DNA from 3 places in the Shewanella psychrotolerans genome. Region 1 is predicted to be linked to each of the others. Evidence: predicted binding sites of a transcription regulator. Region 1 holds the regulator's gene; each other region holds the start of a gene.
What was found. The regulator LexA, encoded in region 1, represses DNA repair genes until DNA is damaged. The targets are predictions, from matches to a motif close to TACTGTATNNNNATACAGTA.

Region 1 (3,291 bases):
GAGGCTTTTGCTTGAGCCTCTGCAATGCTGGCTTGCGCTTTTTGGTCTTGTATCCAGTTGTCAAAATCAGCTTCAGAAAGCACTTCGACGACGATAGGCATAAAGCCGTGGTCTTTACCGCAGAGCTCTGCACATTGACCTCGGTAGGTACCGGGTTTATCGATACGGGTCCAAGCCTCGTTAATAAACCCTGGGTTGGCATCTTTTTTCACGGCAAATGCAGGAACCCACCATGAATGGATCACATCCTCTGAAGTCATTAAGAAACGCACTTTTTTATTAATTGGTAGAACGAGCGGTTTATCTACTTCAAGCAGATAGTGCTCGCCTTTGGCTTCACTACCTTCTATCTGTGTTCTTGGCGTTGCAAGCAGGCTGTAGTACTCGATATCATAATCGAAATAGCTGTAATGCCATTTCCATTGGGAACCCGTGATCTTAATGGTCAAGTCTGCATCGCTGGGGTCTTCCATTGCTATCAGGGTTTGTGTTGCTGGAATAGCCATCATGATTAAAATAACGAAAGGAACGATGGTCCATGCAATTTCGACTTTAGTACTTTCATGGAAGTTGGCGGCAACGGCACCTTTAGAGCGTCGATGGTTGATGATCGAATAGATCATCACACCAAAGACCACAATGCCTATGGCACAACAGATGTAGAGAATGGTCATGTGGAGGCCAAACACTCTTCCACTTATCTCTGTAACCCCTTCTGTCATGTTGAGGGGCATATCGGCTGCGAGTATGGGGGGCGTAAACAGCAACGCCAGCAAATAATACAACACTTGCTTCACTAGACTTCTCCTCTGTCAATTGCGAAGGCAACTACAAAGAAGAGCCACACAGTATGTCTCGGCTCTATGCAAACTCTTCGGTTCCCAAAAAAGCAACGATGACTTCAAAGTGCGCTGGTGGTGTAAATGTTATTGCTGGTGGTGACCACGCTTGCACTTACGGCTGAATATATCAGGCTAATTTCAACGAATTGACACAAGAGAAGACTTCTCACGGGCTCAATTGCGTCGACAGCTAAATTGTTCGGATATAACAAATAATCGTTGATATCTACTATTAACTTAATCGGTGTTCAAATATTGATCAAGATCACTTTTATTTTATTTTTCTAAACAAAACAGCGACAAAAAAGCCCCTTGCGGGGCTTTTGTATGGAAAGGAGGAGTAAATCGATTAATGCAATGAACTAAATAAACAGGCTTGTTGTATGCCTAGATCGTCCTGCATACGGGCTGTTACAGGTAAGTGACTATTTGCATCTTCGATAACGACACCCAGTGCTCGAGTGTTTTTGGCGACGATTTGTAAGCGACGATTATCTCTTGCATCGAGCGATTGAGTCCAACTAATCACCGCACTGGATGTACCACTTGTGAGTGCTTTTTCCATCGCCCAAAGTGCTTCGACTTCATCTTTGGTATGCACGAGTAGAATACGATCCATACGAACCCCTGCATCTGCGAGCATCTGTTTATAGCCAATATTCGGTGGGCTGATTAGCACGACCCATTGTCCTTGTTGACTTAATCTAGCTAGCTGTGGTGTTAACGCTTGTAACTCTTGTCTGCCTTGAGTGCTGCTTGACACGGTGGAAATAGTATTTGGGTGGGATGGTTTTAGTTGCTTATTTATATCAACCCACAGACCAGGATGACGTGGCGCATTACCGATTAAATTGTTCATTGCCAGTCTCCGTTGCGAATAACGCCGACCGCTAAGCCTTCAATGCTTAGGCTTTGATTAGCGAGATCAACCACTATAGGTGAGTAATCTTCATTTTCGGCATGCAAATACACGGTGTTGCCTTTCTTTTCAAAACGCTTAACCGTGACATCATCTTCAACTCGAGCGACGACGACTTGTCCATTACGTGCTTGTTCAACTTTATGTACAGCAAGTAGATCGCCTTCTAAGATGCCAATATTCTTCATACTGTCCCCCCGCACTCGTAGCAGGAAGTCCGCACAGGGTCTAAACATATTTGGATCGACCTGATAGTGTTGCTCCACATGCTCTTGGGCTAGTATGGGTTCACCTGCGGCAACTTGACCGATTAGCGGTAAACCGAGTTCTTCAGGTTCATCTTCTTGGGGGAGCTTTATCCCTCGAGATGTTCCTGGCATGATCTCTATACAGCCTTTTTTCGCTAGTGCCTTTAAATGTTCTTCTGCAGCATTAGCGCTCTTAAAGCCTAATCTGTGGGCAATTTCAGCTCGAGTAGGTGGCATGCCTGTGTCGGCTATATTGCGCTTAATTAGCTCTAAAATTTCAGCTTGTCTGGGTGTTAGTGGTCTCATTATCTATCCTGTCTTTCCATACAGTAACTGTTAGTATATACAGTATTTATGGTAGTGCAAGTATTAACCAGCTTTTTGCCTAAAACCATTAGCTATCTCATTTTATTTAACTTGTTCCTATGCTTATCTGTTGGTTAAAAGGCTATTTAATAGATCGTGATAGTCTGCGATTGCTGGGAAGTCGTTAAATGACTTGAGTGGCTTTTGGCTATCGGGGTTTTTAATTCCAAGCAGATAACCAACACCTGCTTTTTGTGCGGCTTGTAAGATCGGCTCACTATCGTCAATGAATAAGCATCGGCTTGGGTCGAGTTGATATTGTGTGAAAAGCGTCTCCCAAAATTGGGGGGCTTCCTTAGGGTACCCCGTTGCATGGCTCGATAGCATATGGTCTAGCCCAGCAGCTAAATCAGTATGTTCAAGTTTTAGTGCGAGGCTGCTTGGATGGGCATTGGTCACCAGTATTCTTGATTTTCCTTGCTCTCCTAAGGCGGTTAGAAATGGCATACTATCTTGGCGCATTTGGATTCTGTCGACAATCGAGCGGTGCAAGGCGATGATATCAAGTTGGAGTTCACGCTCCCAGTAGTCGAGACAATACCACTCTAAGGTGCCAAAGACTTTGTCATAGGCGGCTTCTACTAGGGTTCTTGCGCGCTCGATTGGCAAGTTTTTTTGATGGCTAAGGGTTTGAGGCACTAGGCTGAGCCAAAAGTGATTATCAAAATGCAAATCCAGTAGTGTGCCATCCATATCGAGTAGCACTGTATCTATCTTATTCCATGGAAACATATTGTGGTTTGAAAAAATTCCATCGGTAGAGTTGTGGATTAATCACATCATAGTAAGATTGGACTGTGAAGCAAACGTCATTTTTATCAGGGACATTCATGTCGGACAAGAAGCCACAGATTTTACATGCAGAAGTTGTTGCCAAGAGCCGTCTGTTTCAGATTGAACAAGTGCACCTAAAGTT
Region 2 (3,291 bases), 230 kb from region 1:
TGTTTTTCGGCAGGTTTCATTCGTCCATGCACTAAGCCAATGGATAATTCTGGCAATTGTTGTTTTAGCTCTTCGGCGGTATCTTCAGCGGCTTGGCACTCCAATACTTCAGATTCTTCGATGAGGGTACAGACCCAATAAGCTTGCCTATTATCATGTAATGCAGCTTGGCGTACGCGCTCAATGACTTCGGAGCGCCTGCTGTCAGACACAGCGACGGTAGTTACAGGTGTTCGTCCAGGTGGCAGTTCATCGATAATGGAGGTATCGAGATCCGCATAGGCTGTCATCGCTAAGGTGCGAGGAATAGGGGTTGCCGTCATGATCAATTGATGAGGATGGAAGCCTTGATTAATGCCTTTTTCCCGCAGCCCTAATCGTTGATGGACACCAAATCTGTGTTGCTCATCGATAATAATGAGTGCCAGTTTATTAAATTCCACTTGCTCCTGGAAAATTGCATGGGTGCCAATCACAATGTGAGCCTCACCGCTTTTGATCTGCGCTAATGATTGGCTGCGAGCCTTACCTTTAAGTTTACCCGCTAGCCAGCCAACGGTTAACCCAAGTGGTTCAAACCAAGCAGCGAAATTAGTCGCGTGTTGTTCTGCCAGCAGCTCTGTCGGGGCCATCATTGCAACTTGATAGCCACTTTCTATGGCTTGCAGTGCGGCTAATGCGGCCACTAATGTTTTACCTGAGCCTACATCGCCCTGCACCAAGCGCATCATAGGATGGTTTAACCCTAAATCGGCAGTGATATCGGCAACAACTCGCTGTTGTGCCCCTGTTGGCCTAAAAGGCAGAGATGCGAGAAACGGATTAAGCAGTTGGCCGGTGGCTGTCATCGAGACTGCCGCGTCATGATTACTGCGCTGTCTCAGTTTTAACATGCTGAGGTTATGGGCGAGCAGCTCTTCTTGGATCAATCTTTGTTGCGCTGGATGAGTGCCTTGATCTAGTTCATAGAGGGCGACGCCAATCGGTGGGCGATGCAATAGTTGCAGCGCGTCATTTAGCGACATCTGATTTGGCTGCAGCTGAGGTGGTAATAGCTCTTTTAGTGCACCATGGGCTAATAACGCGAGTGCTTGGTCGGTAAGCTTTATCCAACTGGCCTGTTTAAGCCCTTCTGTCGTGGGATAGATTGGCGTTAAGGTTTCACTCAAGTTTAGATCACTGTCGGTGTGAAGCACCTTGTACTCTGGATGAATAATTTCTGGATGATGTTTGCCGCGGCGCACTTCGCCATAGGCTCTAATCGTAGCACCATTTTCTAGGCCGTTGCGCTGCGCAACCGAGAAATTAAAGAAGCGTAGCGTCATCATGCCCGTATCATCTCTCACTGTGCAGGTGAGCATGCGCTTACGCCCCTGAATAATTTGTGATGATTGAATCGTGGCTTCTATGGTGCCATAGCTGCCAGGGGAGAGCGCGGCTATCGGGTATATTTGGGTGCGATCTTCGTAGCGTAGTGGTAGATGAAACAGCAGGTCTTGGACTGTTTTTATGCCGAGCTTTTCTAGTCGTTGCGCCATTTTGGTCGCTACGCCTTTTAGCTCAGTTACAGCCATAAGATCGAGTCTATCCACGCTTTATACCTATTTGATTAATTGAGTCATTTAGAAGTTAGATAACTCAATTACTGTAAATATATACATATATTATCAGAGTTTTGTGTGAACGCAATCTTGCCACAATTACCCGCGGTTTACTTTACGGGTTGAGGCTATAGCCATTCCTTTTAACAGCCAGCGAGGGTAGGCTTTCGGCGTTCTTTAGCAACCCAATTTTGCTATATAGAGAGTAAATTTTGTTGACCCAAATAGCCACCCAAATAAAAAGGGCACGTATAAAAACGTGCCCTCTAGATAGATGAATTGAGCTCACTCTATCTCATCTTCCCAGCGCACCTTGCCACCACGAATGCCATCGACCTTTGCACTAAATCTGGCTTCTAATACGTGACGCTTAATTTTTAGTGTTGGTGTTAGCACATCGTTCTCGACATCCCAAGCTTCACTGACCACGACAATGGCATCGACAGTTTCATGAGACTCTAGGTTCGGATTAATGCTGTCTAAGGTTGCCTTTAGTGAGGTGCGAACCTCTTCTCGCGGCTGCAATGCTGCGCCTTCAGATAGCTGCACCAGTGCGATAGGGTGAGGCAAGCCTGAGCCGATAATACAAATGAGTTCGACATGAGGATCTTGTGCCAATTTACGTTCAATTGGCACTGGGGCGATATATTTACCTTTTGAGGTTTTAAAGTTGTCTTTTACTCGGCCAGTGATGGTGACGCAGCCATCGCTATCGATGGAACATAGATCGCCGGTATGGAAAAAACCATCTTCGTCAAAACAGGCTTCAGTTGCTTCAGGTTGTTTGTAGTAGCCTTGCATCAGACCAGGGCTCTTAACTAATAGCTCACCCGTCTCAGCGACTTTAATCTCGCATCCCTCAATAGCATGACCAACGGTACCAATTTTACGAGCATCGAAAGGATGGTTAATAATTGAGTAGGCACTGTTTTCTGTCATGCCCCAAGCTTCACTGATGTTGAGGCCAATTTTATGGTACCAAGCGATCAGTGATGGTGGGATTGGAGCGGAGCCTGATCCCAGCAGGTGACAATGTTCTAGTCCTAAACCTTGGTGGATCTTCTTTTTCACTATGCCGCTAATAATTGGTAACTTGAGCAGGAAGTTAAGTTTGGCATAACCAATCTTATCGATGATATTTTTCTGGAATAGGCTCCACAGCCTAGGCACGGAGAAAAACACCGTGGGCTGTGCACGCTGGACATCAGCAATAAAGCTGTCGAGGCTCTCGACAAAGGCAACGCTGCTACCGGAATAGAAAGAGGAGCCTTCTATCGCAACACGCTCGGTAATATGAGCCAGTGGTAGGTATGATAATAAGCGGTCTTTGCTATCGGTTTTTAGATCGCGAACGACGGCTTTACAGGTCCAGGCATAGCTGTTGAATGTTTGCATTGCTCCTTTTGGTTTACCTGTAGAACCTGAGGTATAGATAATGGTCATTATCTGTTCGGATGTAGGCGCAGGGGCATCAACCAGTGGTTGACCAAGGTTAAGTAAGGTATCCCATTGGTATTGTGCTGGCATGGTGTCGTAGGGCATCGCCATTCTGAGAATATCTCCCCCAACGCCAGCCTCTTGGTCGGCCCAATAATCTAACTTACCGATAAAAATGGCTTTAGCTTCGCTGTGCTCAAGCACATAGCGTATGGTGTCGGCATTTGCAGTGGGGTAAATCGGCACACTGATA
Region 3 (3,291 bases), 1.1 Mb from region 1:
AGAAACCTAAAAAATAACGGGGAAAAATAAACAGCAATTAAATAGTTGAGTAAAACAAGAGCCCATAAGCCAATGACTTCTAGTCGACTTCTACCTCTAATGCATACGTCACTTGTTCATAAGTAAAGCCCTGAGCAAGTAAATAACGAGTTCTGCGGGCCCTCTCTTTTTGATCCACGATAGCGCCACTACTAGCAAACTTTTTATCGGCCTTTGTCCTTGCTAACTCAAACCAATCACAGTCACTATTATTGAGCGCAGTTTCAATGGTCTCTTTGGATAACCCCTTCTGCGCCATCGACTGGCGGATCCGATTATGTCCGTGCCCTTTACTGATATGAGATCGCAATAAAAGTGCAGCAAAACGCTGATCATCAAGATATCCATTATCAACACAGCGATCTAACACTGGGTCGATTTCAGTTAGCTCAAAGCCCTTTTGTATCAGCTTGGTTTTTATTTGATGGCGGGAATAGTCGCGGCGGGCAAGTAGCCCAACCGCGATATGCATAGCAGAAGTTGTCATAACAAGTTAAAAGTTAAAACACTTCGCCTGTTTCTAGGTCGATATTTTCATCACTGACGGCTGATTCAACGGCAACTTTAGGGCCGCTCAACAACATAGTACGTAATGCTGTGTCAATTTCTGCAGCAATTTCAGGGTTATCAGTTAAAAACTTACCAGCATTAGCGCGACCTTGACCAATTTTGTCACCTTTATAGCTATACCAAGCACCCGCTTTTTCAATCAACTTATGCGCAACACCTAAATCGACAAGCTCACCAGTACGGTTAATCCCCTGTCCATATAGTATTTGGAATTCCGCTTGTTTAAATGGCGCTGCAATCTTATTTTTAACCACTTTTACGCGAGTTTCATTACCGATAACTTCTTCTCTGTCTTTAATCGCACCAGTACGGCGAATATCTAAGCGAACAGATGCATAAAATTTTAACGCATTACCACCAGTGGTTGTTTCAGGGTTACCAAACATCACACCAATCTTCATACGAATTTGGTTAATAAAGATAAGTAACGTATTTGATTGCTTGAGGTTACCAGCTAATTTACGCATTGCTTGACTCATCATACGCGCTGCTAGGCCCATGTGAGAGTCACCAATTTCACCTTCAATCTCTGCCTTAGGTGTTAACGCTGCAACAGAGTCGACAATAATCACATCGACCGCACCGCTGCGTGTTAATGCATCACAAATTTCAAGCGCTTGTTCACCAGTATCAGGTTGAGAACATAAAAGGTTATCAATATCTACGCCTAACTTTTGAGCATATATTGGATCTAGTGCGTGCTCTGCATCGATAAAGGCACAGACTTTGCCATCACGCTGGGCTGCCGCAATGACTTCTAGAGTTAGTGTGGTTTTACCCGATGACTCAGGGCCATAAATTTCAACGATACGCCCTAGTGGTAAACCACCAGCGCCAAGTGCAACATCTAATGATAGAGAGCCTGTAGAGATAGTCTCAACATCCATAGAGCGGTTTTCACCTAACTTCATGATGGATCCCTTACCAAATTGTTTCTCAATTTGACCTAGAACCGCGTTAAGGGCTTTCTCTTTATTTGCATCTATTTTCATTGTAATGTCCTCTCAATCACAGACGCTGCGCTGTGGTAAATCCGTTAGGATAAAGCGAGTCGTTTAAAAATCACGCAACGCCTTATGTCTCAATATGCAAACTAGTATACTGTACAATCATACAGTATCAAGTACTGTTGATGATTATTTTTTATCAAATTCAAAACAAGCACTTACTTGTTGTTTTCGATTGATCGTTGCTAAATCACACAATTAATAACCATAAATCATTACCCAGCTTAAATTTATTGTTAATATTAGCGACAACATTTTTATCGTAATCTTAGCGTTACTACACTGAGAATTTTTTTGCAGGATACCTTGGGCATTTCATGAACGCAGTTGATATTCAAAGTCTCGAGAAGCATACCCCAATGATGCGTCAATATTTGACGCTAAAAGCTGAAGCACCCGATATGTTGCTGTTCTATCGTATGGGTGACTTTTACGAGTTATTTTATGATGACGCGAAATTAGCGTCAGAGCTATTGGGGATCTCTTTAACTGCTCGTGGAAAAAGTGGTGGCGATCCTATCCCTATGGCTGGGATCCCTTATCACGCAGTAGAGGGCTATCTTGCCAAGTTAGTGCAGCTAAGAACATCGGTAGCCATTTGTGAACAAATTGGCGATCCCGCCACATCAAAAGGGCCTGTTGAACGTAAAATAGTACGAATTGTTACGCCAGGTACACTAACTGACGAAGCCCTACTTCAAGAACGTCAAGATAACCTTTTAGCAGCGGTTTATCATGGAAAAGTCGGTTTTGGCTACGCCACCTTAGACATTTCTTCAGGCCGATTTGTGGTAACAGAGCTTGCCACAACGGAGACATTAGAGGCAGAGCTTCAGCGTACTAATCCCGCAGAACTACTTCACAGTGAAGATTTTAGTGAGATGGCACTAATTAGCGCTTTTCGCGGCAAACGTCGCCGTCCTGAATGGGAATTTGACTACGATACCAGCTACAAACTGCTGCTTGAACAATTTGGCACTAAAGATCTTTATGGATTTGGTTTAGGCGATGTAAGATTATCGATTCAGGCCGCTGGTTGCTTGATGCAATATGTGAAAGATACCCAGCGTACAGCATTACCGCATATCAACGCCATCGTCAGATTTAATCAGTGCGACAGCATCATTTTAGATGCTGCAACACGTAAAAACCTTGAATTAACCAAAAATTTGCAGGGCGGTACCGATAATACTCTTGCTGCTGTGCTTGATAATACAGCAACCCCCATGGGAAGCCGTATGTTACAGCGCTGGATCCATGAACCATTGCGTAACCACAACACAATTAGAGCGCGTCATGATGCAGTTGAAGAACTACTTGAATCTGGTGAATTCGACCAACTAAACGATCAATTAAAAGCGCTTGGGGACGTAGAGAGGATCATCGCTCGTTTGGCACTTCGCAGCGCTCGTCCACGAGATTTTGCAAGGCTGCGCCAAGCCCTATCTTTACTGCCTTCAATTCAGCATTTATTGACCCATTACCAAAGTGCCCATCTGGCCACCTTAGCCAAAAGCCTAGGCGACTTTCCAAACGAACATGATCTATTAAGCCGTGCCATCGTCGATAATCCCCCCATGCTGATCCGTGATGGCGGTGTATTGAAGGAAGGCTATAATTCAGAGTTAGACGAATGGCGGGAGCTGAGTCGAGGCGCGACAGATTATCTCGAAGA

Region 2: the regulator LexA is predicted to act here: its motif matches at 1,644-1,663, upstream of recG (ATP-dependent DNA helicase RecG).
Region 3: the regulator LexA is predicted to act here: its motif matches at 1,709-1,728, upstream of recA (recombinase RecA).

Annotation. Positions count from the first base shown of each region.
Region 1 covers NZ_CP080419.1:123,136-126,426, forward strand. Annotated here, with positions in the region: gene coxB (cytochrome c oxidase subunit II) at 1-797, opposite strand, end outside; gene K0I62_RS00565 (cell division inhibitor SulA) at 1,192-1,701, opposite strand; gene lexA (transcriptional repressor LexA) at 1,698-2,315, opposite strand; gene yrfG (GMP/IMP nucleotidase) at 2,439-3,107, opposite strand; gene nudE (ADP compounds hydrolase NudE) at 3,206-3,291, shown strand, end outside.
Region 2 covers NZ_CP080419.1:349,817-353,107, forward strand. Annotated here, with positions in the region: gene recG (ATP-dependent DNA helicase RecG) at 1-1,592, opposite strand, end outside; gene K0I62_RS01650 (AMP-binding protein) at 1,887-3,291, opposite strand, start outside.
Region 3 covers NZ_CP080419.1:1,194,075-1,197,365, reverse strand. Annotated here, with positions in the region: gene K0I62_RS05305 (regulatory protein RecX) at 80-526, opposite strand; gene recA (recombinase RecA) at 540-1,601, opposite strand; gene mutS (DNA mismatch repair protein MutS) at 1,934-3,291, shown strand, end outside.